3 regions of the Streptomyces sp. NBC_00400 genome follow, and region 3 is predicted to be linked to each of the others. Evidence: riboswitches for the same ligand, from Rfam matches in the RefSeq annotation. Region 3 holds a riboswitch; each other region holds the start of a gene.
What was found. A riboswitch is a leader RNA that binds a small molecule or an ion and turns the genes downstream of it on or off. The one in region 3 is predicted to bind cyclic di-AMP.

Region 1 (4,518 bases), 2.5 Mb from region 3:
TCCGCGCCGTACCGCCGTCACGCAGCACCACGTCGGCTTCCCAGTGGGTCGGGTACGCGTGGTCCTGCGGCTTGTGCATGCGGACAGCGTACGACCGGCCACCGACAACCGGCTCGGCGCGCGTACGCTCGGGATGCGGGGCAGGCTGAGGAGGCCGTACGGACGTACGCTCCGGTCGGCCTGCCGGACCTCCCTCGGGGAGACCGATGGCCGCAAAAGGCCAGGACAAAGGGCTGCCCAGCACTCCCGGCAGCGTGAGAGACTGGTCTAGACAACAGTCACGACTTTGAAGGGCAACACCATGGCAGAGCGCCGCGTCAATGTCGGTTGGGCCGAGGGCCTGCACGCCCGCCCCGCGTCGATCTTCGTCCGTGCGGCCACCGCCTCCGGCATCCCCATGACGATCGCCAAGGCTGATGGCAACCCCGTCAACGCGGCCTCCATGCTCGCGGTCCTGGGCCTGGGCGCCCAGGGTGGCGAGGAGATCGTGCTGGCCTCCGACGCCGAGGGCGCCGAGGAGGCGCTCGACCGTCTGGCCAAGCTCGTCGCCGAGGGTCTTGAGGAGCTCCCCGAGACCGTCTGAGTCCCCCAGGACTTCTGCTGCGGCGGCCCCGTCGCGGCGACCGGTGACCGGTTGCCGCGACGGGGCCGTTTCGCTGTGCCGGGACCTTGGCCGTACCGGAACCTTCGCCGTAGCGATCCCCGTACCGGAACCAGTTCGCCGTACACGGGACGCCGGAGACGATGCCTCGATATCGGGGACGCAGGAAAAAGCGTGCGCTATTCATTCCTTCAATGCCTCACCGATGGCAGCGCACATGGCAGTGCAGCAGGCATTCCGGCACAGCACATATAGCGGCACACGCATTGCGGCACACATGCACGCTGAATGCGGGCGGGGACGAAAATTCAATCTCGCACCCCCGAATCCCCTTCCGCGCTTCTTTGTATACGGGGCGATTGTTAAGGGCGGGCACGGGCCGTGTTGACGGGCGGTTTCGGATCCCTCACCTCCGTCTTGGCGGGCCGTCGGAGCCGGTACACCGGGAGTGAGTGTTCGACATGAGCCGCCATCAGAGCACGGGCCCGTTCCGCATCCCCCCGGGCCACCGCGTCCAGCACCGCGCCGTGTTCGTCCCACGACTCCCCCGTGCGGGCGGGCAGTTCCACGGCATACATCCACTCGATCTTGCGCCGCAGCTGGGTCAGCAGCGCCGTCAGACTGGGGCTGCCGACCGCCTGGGCCAGCGTCTCGTGGAACCAGCCGTCCAGTTGGCGCAGATCCGCCGGGCTGCCGTGACGGGCCCGCTCGCGGCCGAGCCGTACCAGGCCGCGGAGCACCTTGAGGTGGGCCGGGCTACGGCGGGCGGCCGCACGGGCGGCACCCAGCGGCTCCAACAGCGCGCGGACGTCGAGGAGATCGGCGGCCTCCTGCTCGGTGGGCTCGGCGACGCAGGCGCCCGCGTGGTGGCGGGTGGTGACAAACCCTTCGGACTGCAGAGTCCGCAGCGCTTCACGGACCGGCACCCTGGAGACGCCGTACCGGGCCGCAAGGATCTCTTCGATCAGCCGGCTCCCCGGCGCCAGCGCACCGGAGACAATGTCATCGCGAATCGCCGTGCATACCGCATGAGCGGAAATATGGCCTCGCATCTTCCGTGCCTCCGCCTTAATCCCCTGGAAACGCCGCCGGTCGGCGCCTTTTCCGTGACTCTATTCGACCGGAACGGATTTTCGCCGGGCTCCGGTTATTCATGGAAATTTTTTGGCCGGAAGTCGGCGGGAGGGCACGGCATATCCCCTGCACACCGGCCGCGGCGCCGGATACGCCGAAGCCCCGGCCGTGGAGCCGGGGCTTCGGGCGGAGGCTCGGCGCGACGCGGCCTCTGTGAGGAGCGCGGGCGGGCGAGGCGGAAGATCAGACGTTGACGCCGTGCGAGTGCAGGTACGCGACCGGGTCGATGTCCGAGCCGTAGTCGGCGCCGGTACGGGCCTCGAAGTGCAGGTGCGGGCCGGTGGCGTTGCCGGTGGCGCCGGAGAGGCCGATCTGCTGGCCCGGGGTGACGTGCTGGCCGACCGAGACGCCGAGCGACGACAGGTGACCGTACTGGGTGTACGTACCGTCGCTCATCTTGATCACGATGTTGTTGCCGTACGAACCGCCCCAGCCGGCCTCGACGACGGTGCCCGTGCCGACGGCGTGGACGGAGGTACCGGAGGCGGCGTGGAAGTCGATGCCCGTGTGGCTGCCGGAGGACCACAGACCGCTGGAGGCCTTGTACGAGGTGGACACGTAGGAGTCGGCAACGGGGGCGACGAAGGTGTTGAGACGCTTGCGCTCCGCCTCGCGGGCGGCGCGCTCCTTGGCCTTGCGGGCGGCTTCGACGCGCCGCTTGGCCTCTTCGGCCTGCTTCTTGGCCACGGCCTCGGCCTTTGCCTTCGCCGCCGCGGCCTCCGCTTCGGCCTGCTGCTCGTCGGCCTGGGCCGCGACGTGGTGGGCGAGCTCGTCACCGAGCACCACGGCATGCTGCAGACCGGTGTCGTGGGCGCGGGCCTCGTCCGTGGCCGCCAGCGCCGGCGAGGCCACGGAGGCGACCACGCCGCCGGCCGCGAGGGTGGCTATGCCGGCGATGTTGCGGGTCGTCCGAACGGGGCGGCTCGTACGACGGTGCTTCCCGGTGGCACGGATGAACGCCATGTACTGGCTTGTCCTTTCCCTCCTTCTCGCCTACCGGGTTAGCTGACGGGTTCGGAGCAGGAAGGTCTCCTACGGGCTCCTCCGGAGGGGAGTCCGATTCACCCCAAGGGACTCTGGGTCCCCGGCTCCCCTAGCTCGCGCCGTACGGGGACTCGGCGATGACTGTCCGGTGCCACGGTTGTGGCGGACTTGTGACGAACAGCCGGACCGACGCTAAACGGGGCAACTTTCAATCGGCAAACAGATCCGCATTTTTGTGCGGGATGCCACAAGAACCGAGGCACCGGCCGCAATAAACCGGACATACGGCAACTCCCGTGGCGGACCACCGCCACGGGAGTTGCTTTGTCGATATGTGACCTGCCGTCACATGACGGACTAGCCGCTGACGACCGTCACCTCACCGATGCCCAGCGCCTTGATGGGCTCGGCGATCTGCGCCGCATCGCCCACCAGGACCGTCACCAGCCGGTCCACGGGGAAGGCGTTGACGGCCGCCGCGGTCGCCTCCACCGTGCCGGTCTCCGCGAGGCGGACGTACAGCTGCGCCTGGAAGTCGTCCGGCAGGTGCTGCTCCACCTGGTCGGCGAGGGTGCCGGCGACGGCTGCCGCGGTCTCGTACTTCAGCGGCGCGACCCCGACGAGGTTCTGTACGGCGACATCCCGCTCGGCGTCCGTCAGCCCCTCTGCCGCAAGGGTGCGCAGCACGTTCCACAGGTCGTCGAGCGCCGGGACGGTGGAGGCGGTGTCCACCGAACCGCTGATGGCGAGCAGCGAGGCACCCGTGGCCCCCTCGGGGGACGTGGGAGCGGTGGAGCGAAGCACCTGGCCGAAGGCGCGCACCCCGTACGTGTAGCCCTTCTCCTCGCGCAGAACACGGTCCAGACGGGAGGTGAGGGTGCCGCCCAGGCAGTACGTGCCGAGGACCTGCGCGGGCCACACCCGGTCGTGCCGGTCGGCGCCGATACGCCCGATGAGCAGCTGCGTCTGGACGGCGCCGGGGCGGTCCACGATCACCACGCGGCCGGTGTCGTCGGCGACGATCGGGGAGGCCTTCAGCGGCTCGGCCGACGAGCCGCGCCACGCGCCGAGCGTCTCGGCGAGCGCGGCGTCCAGGTCGACCCCGGTGAAGTCACCGACGATGACGGCAGTGGCCGTGGCGGGCCGTACATGGGCGTCGTAGAAGGCACGGACGGCCGCGGCATCGACGCGTCCGACGGTCTCCTCGGTGCCCTGGCGCGGCCGTGACATACGGGACGTGGCCGGGAACAGCTCCTTGGACAGCGCCATCGCCGCGCGCCGGGCCGGGTTGGCGAGCTCGTGCGGGATCTCGTCGAGACGGTTGCGCACCAGCCGCTCGACCTCGCTCTCCGGGAAGGCGGGAGCGCGCAGCGCGTCGGCGAGCAGGCCGAGCGCACGCGGCAGCCGGGACGCCGGCACCTCCAGGGAGACCCGTACGCCGGGGTGGTCGGCGTGCGCGTCCAGGGTGGCGCCGCAGCGCTCCAGCTCGGCGGCGAACTCCTCCGCGTCGTGCTTGTCGGTGCCCTCGGACAGGGCACGCGCCATGATCGTGGCGACGCCGTCCAGGCCCTCGGGCTCGGCCTCCAGCGGAGCGACGAGGTTGATCTCGACGGCGACGACCTGCTGGCCGGGGCGGTGGCTGGTCAGGAGGGTGAGCCCGTTGGGCAGTTGGCCGCGGTCGGGGGCCGGGAAGGCCCACGGCCTGGGCGCGCCGCCCTGGGGCTGCGGGTGAAAGTCCATCCTGCTCACGGGGGAATCGGCGTGGGTGGTGGCGTCGCTCACTGGTCCGCCTCCCCTTC
Region 2 (4,518 bases), 1.3 Mb from region 3:
GGTCGCCTGCGCGGCGGGTCGCGAAGCCGCTCGGGCCCTTGGCCCGCGCCGACGAGAACGTGGAGCCGAAGCCGCCTCCTCCGCTGCCGCCTGCCGACATGCCGCCCATGGATGCGGACGGCGTCGCCGGGCCCGTGCGCTTCCACTCCACGTGGTCGGCCGGGATCTCCTCCAGGAACCGGGAGGGCGGGTTGTACGAGGGCTGGCCCCAGGCACTGCGCATCGTCGAGCGGGTGACGTAGAGCCGCTGGCGGGCGCGGGTGATGCCGACATAGGCCAGCCGGCGCTCCTCCTCCAGCTCCTTGGTCTGGCCCAGCGAGCGCATATGCGGGAAGACGCCGTCCTCCAGGCCGGTCAGGAAGACGGTCGGGAACTCCAGGCCCTTGGCGGTGTGCAGCGTCATGAGGGTGATCACGCCGCTGCCCTCCTCGTCCTCGTCCGGAATCTGGTCGGAGTCGGCGACCAGCGCGACCTGTTCCAGGAAGTCGGAGAGCGTGCCGGGATTGTCCTCGCCGCGGTCCTGCTCGAACTCCAGGGCCACTGCGGCGAGTTCCTGGAGGTTTTCGATCCGGGTCTCGTCCTGGGGGTCGGTGGAGGCCTGGAGTTCGGCGAGGTAGCCCGTGCGCTCCAGGACGGCTTCCAGGATCGTGGCGGGGCCGGCGCCGGACTCGACGATGGTGCGCAGCTCCTCCATGAGGACGTTGAAGCGCTTGACGGCATTGGCGGAGCGCGCCGCCATGCCGTATGCCTCGTCGACCCGGCGCAGCGCCTGCGGGAAGGTGATCTTCTCGCGCAGCGACAGGGCGTCGATCATCGCCTCGGCGCGGTCGCCGATGCCGCGCTTGGGGACGTTCAGGATGCGGCGGAGCGGGACGGTGTCCTCGGGGTTGCTGAGCACCCGCAGATAGGCGAGGACATCGCGGACCTCCTTGCGCTCGTAGAAGCGCACCCCGCCGACGACCTTGTAGGGCAGTCCGACCCGGATGAAGATCTCTTCGAAGACGCGGGACTGGGCGTTGGTGCGGTAGAAGACCGCGACGTCGCCGGCCTTGGCGTCACCGGCGTCGGTCAGCCGGTCGATCTCGTCGGCGACGAACTGCGCCTCGTCGTGCTCGGTGTCGGCGACATAGCCGGTGATCTTGGGGCCGGCGCCGGCGTCGGTCCAGAGGTTCTTGGGACGGCGGTTCTCGTTGCGCTCGATGACCGCATTGGCGGCGGACAGGATCGTCTGCGAGGAGCGGTAGTTCTGCTCCAGCAGGATCGTCGTCGCGTCCGGGTAGTCCTCCTCGAACTGGAGGATGTTGCGGATCGTGGCACCGCGGAAGGCGTAGATCGACTGGTCGGCGTCACCGACGACGCACAGCTCGGCGGCGGTCTCGGCGGGGCCGACCAGCTCGCGGACGAGGGTGTACTGGGCGTGGTTGGTGTCCTGGTACTCGTCGACGAGGACATGGCGGAAGCGGCGGCGGTAGTGCTCGGCGACATCCGGGAAGGCCTGGAGCAGATTGACCGTGGTCATGATGATGTCGTCGAAGTCCAGGGCGTTGGCCTCGCGCAGCCGTGCCTGGTACATCGCATACGCCTCGGCGAGGGTCTTCTCAAAGCCGTCGGCGGCCGTCCCCGCGAAGGCCTCCTCGTCGATGAGCTCGTTCTTGAGGTTGGAGATCTTCGCGCTGAAGGACTTGGGCGGGTAGCGCTTGGGGTCCAGGTCCAGATCGCGGCAGACCAGGGCCATCAGGCGCTTGGAGTCGGCGGCGTCGTAGATGGAGAAGGAGGAGGTGAAGCCCAGCTTCTTGGACTCGCGGCGCAGGATGCGGACGCAGGCGCTGTGGAAGGTGGAGACCCACATGGCGTTGGCGCGCGGGCCGACCAGCTCCTCGACGCGCTCCTTCATCTCGCCGGCGGCCTTGTTCGTGAACGTGATCGCGAGGATCTGGCCGGGGTGGACATGGCGCTCGGCGAGCAGATGAGCGATGCGGTGGGTGAGCACCCGGGTCTTGCCGGAGCCGGCGCCGGCGACGATCAGCAGCGGGCCGCCCGTATGCACCACGGCGGCCTTCTGCTCGTCGTTGAGCCCTTCCAGCAGCGTCGCCGGGTCGAGGACGGGACGGGCGGCGCCGTCGCGGTAGTACGCCTCTCTGGGCGCGGGCGCGTCGAACCTCCCGCCGAAGAGGTCGGCGGGGATCTCCTCGGGGGCCGGGCCGTGCTCGTCCTCGGGAGGCGGGGGTTGCTCCTCCTCGCCCTTGGGGCCGAGGTCCGCCAGGAAGCTGTCGTCAAAGAGGCTGCTCATCGCCCACCGAGTCTAGGCCGCCGCACTGACAGTCCGCGGCCCAGTAGCCGATTGCGGCCCGCTTTCGCCGCGGGCCGCGGCACCGCGGCAGGTCAGGCGTCCGGGGCCGGCACAAACCGGTCGGCGGCTCGTCTACCCGAATCCGACATCTGTCACGACAACCCCCGCATCGCGTTCAGGTCACAAAAAGGTTTCGGGCATATCGAACATCAGCCTTCACAGGAGCCACACGAGTTGGCTAACGTCCTCGCTCAGGCAGCCCGCCTCCCCGTGGACGACAGCGTCCGCACGGGCCGCCCACGCCGAGTCCGGCCCTGCCCTCGGGCACCCGGAGCCGGGGACCCACCAGCACCACCGGGGTGAATCGATCCGGACAGCCGTCGTCGGCGGACATCCGGACCGTAGGGCAAGCCTTCCGTCAGCGACACCGCCCGAACCCGACAGCTAACCCGGTAGGCGGTCCACGGAAGGAGTCGCCGGCCTTGGCGTCGCACCGCAAGCCGCGCACCAGCATTCTCACCTCGCCCGGAGGACGCCGTACGGCGGTCGGGCTCACCACCGCCGCCCTCGCCTCGGCCACGCTGCTCTCGCAGTCCGCCGACGCGGCCCCCCGGGCGCCCAAGCCCACCGTCGAAGAGGTCAAGCAGAAGGTCGACGGCCTCTACCACCAGGCAGAGGTGGCCACCCAGAAGTACAACGCCGCCAAGGAGCACACCGACGGCCAGCGTCACCGCGTCGACGGACTGCTCGACGCCGCCGCCGAGCGGGCCGAGAAGATGAACGACGCCCGGCGCCGGCTGGGCGCCTTCGCCGCGGCGCAGTACCGCACCGGCGGCATGAACCCGACGGCGCAGCTGATGCTCGCCAAGGACCCGCAGCAGTTCTTCGACCGCAGCCACCTCATGGAGCGGCTGACCGGGCGGCAGAAGGAGGCCGTCTCCGAATACCAGGAGCAGCAGGCCGCCGCCGCCCGGCAGCGGGCGGAGGCGACCCGCGACCTGGAGCGGCTGCAGACGTCACAGGCCTCGCTCAAGGAGTCCAAGCAGTCCGTCCAGCAGAAGCTGGCCGAGGCCCGGCAGCTGCTGTCCGAGCTCACCGCACAGGAGAAGGCGCGGCTGGCGGAGCTGGAGCGCCAGAAGGAGGCGGCGGCCAAGCGCAAGGCCGAGGAGGAGGCCCGCAAGCAGCAGGAGCGGGAGCGTCAGCAGCAGGACGGGAGCGGCACGTCCGGCGGCCAGACCGGTGGCGGCGCCGACAGCGGCGGCTCGACCGGCGGTTCGTCCTCCACCCAGGCCGAGAAGGCGCTCGCCTTCGCCCGCGCCCAGATGGGCAAGCCGTACGTGTGGGGCGCGACCGGACCCAGCTCGTACGACTGCTCGGGGCTGACCCAGGCGGCGTGGAAGGCGGCCGGAGTCAATCTGCCGCGGACCACCTGGGACCAGGTCAAGACCGGCCAGCGGGTCGCCACCAAGGACCTCAAGCCCGGTGACCTGGTCTTCTTCTATGACGACATCAGTCATGTGGGCATGTACATAGGCGGCGGCAAGATGATCCACGCCCCGCACCCGGGCGCCAACGTCCGGGAGGAGTCGATCTACTACATGCCGATCTACGGGAGCGTCCGCCCGGGCTGAGGCCCGGCCCCCGCTCCCCCTTCAGGCCACCCCCCACGGCCACCCCCCACACGCCACCGCGCGGCCGTCGCCTCCGGATGAGGAGTGCGATGACCGCGCGGTGTGCCGTTTGGGGAGCTTGTGCGTCGGCGTCCGGAGCCCTGCTTCCGGGCGTTCACCGTTGTGGCCTGCGCCCCGAGCCCGGCTCCCGGGGTGTCCGCCGTTCCGCTCAGGTCCAGAGCACGGCGATGAAGATGTTGGCCACCGTCAGCGCACCGACCGCGCCGAAGAGCGGCGGGGCGATCTTCTCGTCGTCCCGCTTGACGTAGACCAGCGCCAGGATGACCACCAGAACGGCCATCTTGATGCCGAGCTTGATGGTGTTGAGGCTGTGGCCCTCGGCCTGGTTGAGGCCGACCAGCACGATGCCGGTGACCAGCATCGTCAGCGCGCCGTGCAGCATCGCCGGCACAAAGCGGGCGGTGCCCGCGCCCATCGCCTTCATCTGGGTCAGGAAGCCGCCCAGCAGGGAGGCGATGCCGATGATGTGCAGGCCGACGAAGAGATTGATTACTACGTCCATAGTGCTGGATCGTAGCCGCCGCATAGCACGGCCCT
Region 3 (4,518 bases):
GCAACGTCCGAGTCCCATGGACTCTCCACGTAGGGTCGTCACAGTTGTCCCCTGATGTGGAGGTTTCCGTGATGGCCGGCGTACCGACGAGTGTGATCGCAGCAACCGGCCTGGTAGGCGGCTACGCCACCGCCCGCTGGACCAAGAAGCGGCCGCTTGGCGGGGTGGTGCCGGCTGTGGCCGGGGCGGTGGCGGGCAAGGGATGGCAGGAGAAGGCGGGGAACGCGACGGCGGCGGCGCTGAGTGGGGCGTACATGGCGGCGTTTGCCGGGTCGCATCCGTTGGCCAAGAAGATCGGGGCCTGGCCTTCGGTGTTTGCGGTGGCGGGTGGGGTGGCGCTGGCGTCGTGGGTGGCGGTCGACCGCCGGAAGTAGAGCGGGAGCAGGGCGTGGGGAGGGGGCGGGCCCCAGGGAGTGGCCCGCAGGCCCGCCACCCCGGCCCGCCACTCCCTGGAACCCGCCCCCTCCCCGTCTCTCCGTTGGTTCAGGCAGAAGCCTCGTTCAGAAGCCTCAGTTCCGCCTCCGTGAGCGTCAGGTCGCCCACCGCCAGCAGCGCCGGCAGCTGCTCCACCGTCCGGGCGCTGGCGATGGGGGCCGCGACGGTGGGCTGGGCGGCGAGCCAGGCGAGGGCGACGGTGGCCGGCTCGGCCTCGTGGGCGGCGGAGACGGTGTCGAGGGCCTGGAGGACGCGCCGGCCCCGGTCGGTGCCGGCGTACTTGGCCGCGCCGCCGGAGCGGGCGCTGTCGACGGTGGTTCCCGGGCGGTACTTGCCGGTCAGGAAGCCGGAGGCGAGGGCGTAGTACGGGACCGCGGCGAGGCCGTGGCGGGCGGCTGCGTCGGCGAGTTCGCCCTCGTAGGTGTCGCGGGAGACCAGGTTGTAGTGCGGCTGGAGGGCGACGTAGCGGGCCAGGCCCTCGCGGGCGGAGAAGGCCAGGGACTCCTCCAGGCGCTTCGCCGAGATGTTGGACGCGGCGATCTCGCGGACCTTGCCGGCCCGGACGAGGTCGTCGAGGGCGGTAAGGAACTCCCCGACCTCGACCGATTCGTCGTCGTAGTGGGTGTAGTAGAGGTCGATGTAGTCGGTGCGCAGACGGGAGAGGGAGAGATCGACCGCGGACTTGATGGTGGCGGCGGACAGGCCCTTGAAGTCCGGGTGGGCACCGACCTTGGTGGCGATGACGACCTCGTCGCGGTTGCCGCGGGCGGCCAGCCAGTTGCCGAGGACGGTCTCGGATTCGCCGCCCTTGTTGCCGGGGACCCAGGCCGAGTAGACGTCGGCGGTGTCGATGAAGTTGCCGCCACCCGCGACGTAGGCATCGAGCACGGCGAAGGATTCGCTCTCGTCGGCCGTCCAGCCGAAGACGTTGCCGCCGAGCGACAGCGGGGAGACCGAGAGCGAGCCGAGGGACTGACGATTTCGGGGGGTGTGTGTCGCAGTCATGTGTGGTGGCAACGTCGAGGGGAGCGGAGTTATTCCTTCCGCTCCCCTCGAACGCTCCCCTTGAACGCTCCCGGCACCCCACGACGCCCCGGGACACCCCCCGGCCCCCCCGGACGCCAACTTCCGTCCGGCATACGCCCGTTGAGGCCGTGCCTCACACGTCGAGACCGCGCGTCACACGCTGAAGGCCATGCGTCACACCTTGATGCCGTGATCGCGCAGCCACGGCATGGGGTCTATCGGATCGCCGGCGTCGGGGCGCACCTCCAGGTGGAGGTGCGGGCCGGTGACATTGCCGGTGGCGCCGACGCGGCCGATGACATCGCCCGTGCTGACCTTGCCGGAGGTCTTCACCATCGAGGACAGATGGCAGAACCAGAGTTCGGTGCCGTCGTCGAGGGTGAGGACGATGCGGTAGCCGTACGAGCCGGCCCAGCCGGCCTGGGTGATGGTGCCGGAGTGCACGGCCTTGACGGGCGTGCCGGTCGGCGCGGCGAAGTCCTGCCCGGTGTGGTCCGCGGCCCAGCGGTCGCCGGCCTGGCCGAAGCTCGCGGTGAGCGTGAACGAGGAGACCGGAGCGATGAAGTTCTTCGCCAGCTTGGCGAGGCGGGCGGCCTCCGCCTTCTGACGGGCCGCTTCTTCGGCCTCGCGCTTGGCCTCCAACTCGGCCGCCTTCTTGGCTGCTGCGGCCTTTTCGGCCGACTTCTGGTGGGCGTCGGCTGCCTTCGCGGCCGTCTGGACAGCAGTGTGCTCGGCGGCCTCACGGGCCTCCTGCTCGGCGGCGCCCTGCTGCGCGTCGGCCTGCTGGAGGATGCGGCTGCGCAGCGCCTCGCCGGCTTCCGAGCCCGAGTCCGAGGCCGTGCCCGCGTCCGAGTCCGAAGCCGTGTCCGAGTCTGTGCCCGCGTCCGATATGAGGTCACCGACGCCGGGGAGCGACTTGGCGTCCGGCAGCTTGTCGGCGAGGTCGTCGGCCATTCCGCCGACGTCGGGCATCGAGATCGGAACCGGAGGGCGGCCCTCGGCCGTGGCCATTCCGCCGGCACCGACCGCCGCGATGACGCCGACGCCCAGGACCGTGCCACCGCGGGCGAGCCCGCCGCCGCGCTGCTTGGCCACCCGGTGCTTGCCGCGGACCGAGCGGACGGAATCCTCGGTGGGATTCCATTCCTCCCACGGTCCGTCTTTGATGTTGTCCGCATCACCGGGGCCCGGGAAGGCACCTCGGTCATCGAGGTCGTAGGCGGACGGACCCTCGGGGGCAGGCCTGTTGGACGCCACGGGGGCGCTCTCCTTTCCTTCCTTCTCGCCTACCGGGTTAGCTGACGGGTTCGGAGCAGGAAGGTCTCCTACGGGCGCCCGCTGGCGGAGAGCGTCCGATTCACCCCAAGGAAGTGGTTCCCCGGTTCCCTTGGTGCAGTTCGAGGTGCTGGAGGTGCGTGAAAAGCGCGTGCGGGATTCGGCGTCTGCGCACGGTGCCGCCTCTTGCGACGGCTGGGACGACCGCGCTGCGTTATCGGACAGTAATAGAGAACGCAGTCGGATTCCAAGCCTTCCCGGGATTTCGTAGCGGCTTCGCAGGAGCTTTGGCGTGGACTTTTTCGGCCAGCACGGCCACAAACCGGGCGAGTTGACCGTCCACTCCTAAACGATCTCGCGGCGATTGTGCACCAGTCGTTATGCGGAGGGGTGCCCCTCGGTTACGGAACGTGAGAGCAGTAACGTCGGATCATGGCCGTCAACGTCGGGAACACCGGGAACACCCGTCACGTCGAGCGCGCCGTTGTCGGCACATGGGGGTTGGCGGAGCGGTACCGGGAGTTCTCCTGGCGCCAGGCGCGGGGGCGGTCCGCGGCGCATGAGGAGCTGAGCGCGCGGATCAGCCAGGACCCGGAGCTCTGCGATCTGCTGTCGGGGTCGCTGCCGGCCGGCGGCGCACAGCGGCCGGAGCTTCTGCTCGCCGCCGTCCGCTATCTCGACGGCCCGCACGCCGAGCTCGGGCCGCGCGGCGAAACGGCGTACGGCCGCTGGCGCGAGTGGACCGTACGGCACTGGAACGAGGTGCGCGCGGTGATCATGCAGCGCTCGCCCCGGACCGATGAACCGGCCCACTGCGCGACGCTGCTGCCGCTGCTCGCCCGCCTGCCGCAGCCGCTGGCGCTGCTGGAGGTCGGCACGTCGGCGGGGCTGTGTCTGCATCCCGACCGCTATCGCTACCGCTACCTGCGCCCGTACGGGGACGACGGGGGAAGCGGCGCCCGTCGCACCGAGGCAGAGGCGGAGGCGGAGGCGGAGACAGAGGCGGAAGCAGGGGCGGAAGCAGGGGCGCCGGAGAGTCCGCTGGTGCTGGAGTGCCGTACGGGGTGGACGGCCGACGAGCTGCCCGGCCGGGACCGGATGCCGCAGATCGTCTGGCGGGCCGGCATCGGCCTCGACCCGCTCGACCCGGCCGCCGACCCGGACGATCTGCGCTGGCTGCAGGCGCTCGTATGGCCGGGCGACGAGGAGCGGGCCGCGCGGCTGTCCGCAGCCGTCGAGGCGGTACGGCCGGCGCCGCGGCCACGGCTGGTGCGCGGCGATCTGCTCCACGAACTGCCCGCGCTCACCGCCGAGGCGCCGCCCGGGGCGACGCTGGTCATCTTCCACAGCGCCGCGCTGGCCGACCTCGCGCCCGCCCGCCGCGAGGAGTTCGCGCATCTCGTACGGTCGCTGCTGCGCGGACGGCCCGGCGGCGGGCACTGGATCTCCCACGAGCACCCCTCCGTCCTGCCCTGGATCCCCGCACCGGCGCACCGTTCGCCGCACCCGGACGAGGCCCGGCTGCTGACCCTCGCCCTGGACGAGCGCCCGGTCGCGCTCACCGGCCCGCACGGTGAAAGCCTGCACCGGCTCCCGGGGACGGAGGGCGCGGCGCAGGGCCTGGCGTAGGGACCTGACGTAGGGACCACTCCTAGGGCCTTCCCTAGGGTCTTCCCTACGGCCTGCCGCAGGGCATGACGAGTGTGCCGGGGCTACGGCCCTCCCTACGTTCTCCCTACGCCCTCATCGGCCGCTGCACCGCCAACAGGGCCATGTCGTCGG

Region 1: it holds a riboswitch for cyclic di-AMP, as region 3 does, so the genes downstream of both, OHS81_RS08625 (M23 family metallopeptidase) here and OHS81_RS19425 (M23 family metallopeptidase) in region 3, are expected to answer to the same signal.
Region 2: it holds a riboswitch for cyclic di-AMP, as region 3 does, so the genes downstream of both, OHS81_RS13650 (C40 family peptidase) here and OHS81_RS19425 (M23 family metallopeptidase) in region 3, are expected to answer to the same signal.

The regions. Positions count from the first base shown of each region.
Region 1 is NZ_CP107940.1:1,968,812-1,973,329, forward strand. It holds gene OHS81_RS08610 (bifunctional acetate--CoA ligase family protein/GNAT family N-acetyltransferase) at 1-79, opposite strand, end outside; gene OHS81_RS08615 (HPr family phosphocarrier protein) at 302-583, shown strand; gene OHS81_RS08620 (GntR family transcriptional regulator) at 964-1,653, opposite strand; gene OHS81_RS08625 (M23 family metallopeptidase) at 1,919-2,698, opposite strand; cyclic di-AMP (ydaO/yuaA leader) riboswitch at 2,711-2,866, opposite strand; gene OHS81_RS08630 (M16 family metallopeptidase) at 3,077-4,459, opposite strand; gene OHS81_RS08635 (M16 family metallopeptidase) at 4,498-4,518, opposite strand, start outside.
Region 2 is NZ_CP107940.1:3,126,849-3,131,366, forward strand. It holds gene pcrA (DNA helicase PcrA) at 1-2,290, opposite strand, end outside; cyclic di-AMP (ydaO/yuaA leader) riboswitch at 2,581-2,764, shown strand; gene OHS81_RS13650 (C40 family peptidase) at 2,773-3,921, shown strand; gene OHS81_RS13655 (hypothetical protein) at 4,130-4,483, opposite strand.
Region 3 is NZ_CP107940.1:4,455,319-4,459,836, reverse strand. It holds gene OHS81_RS19435 (hypothetical protein) at 72-374, shown strand; gene OHS81_RS19430 (aldo/keto reductase) at 484-1,440, opposite strand; gene OHS81_RS19425 (M23 family metallopeptidase) at 1,636-2,718, opposite strand; cyclic di-AMP (ydaO/yuaA leader) riboswitch at 2,730-2,876, opposite strand; gene OHS81_RS19420 (DUF2332 domain-containing protein) at 3,169-4,365, shown strand; gene OHS81_RS19415 (PP2C family protein-serine/threonine phosphatase) at 4,472-4,518, opposite strand, start outside.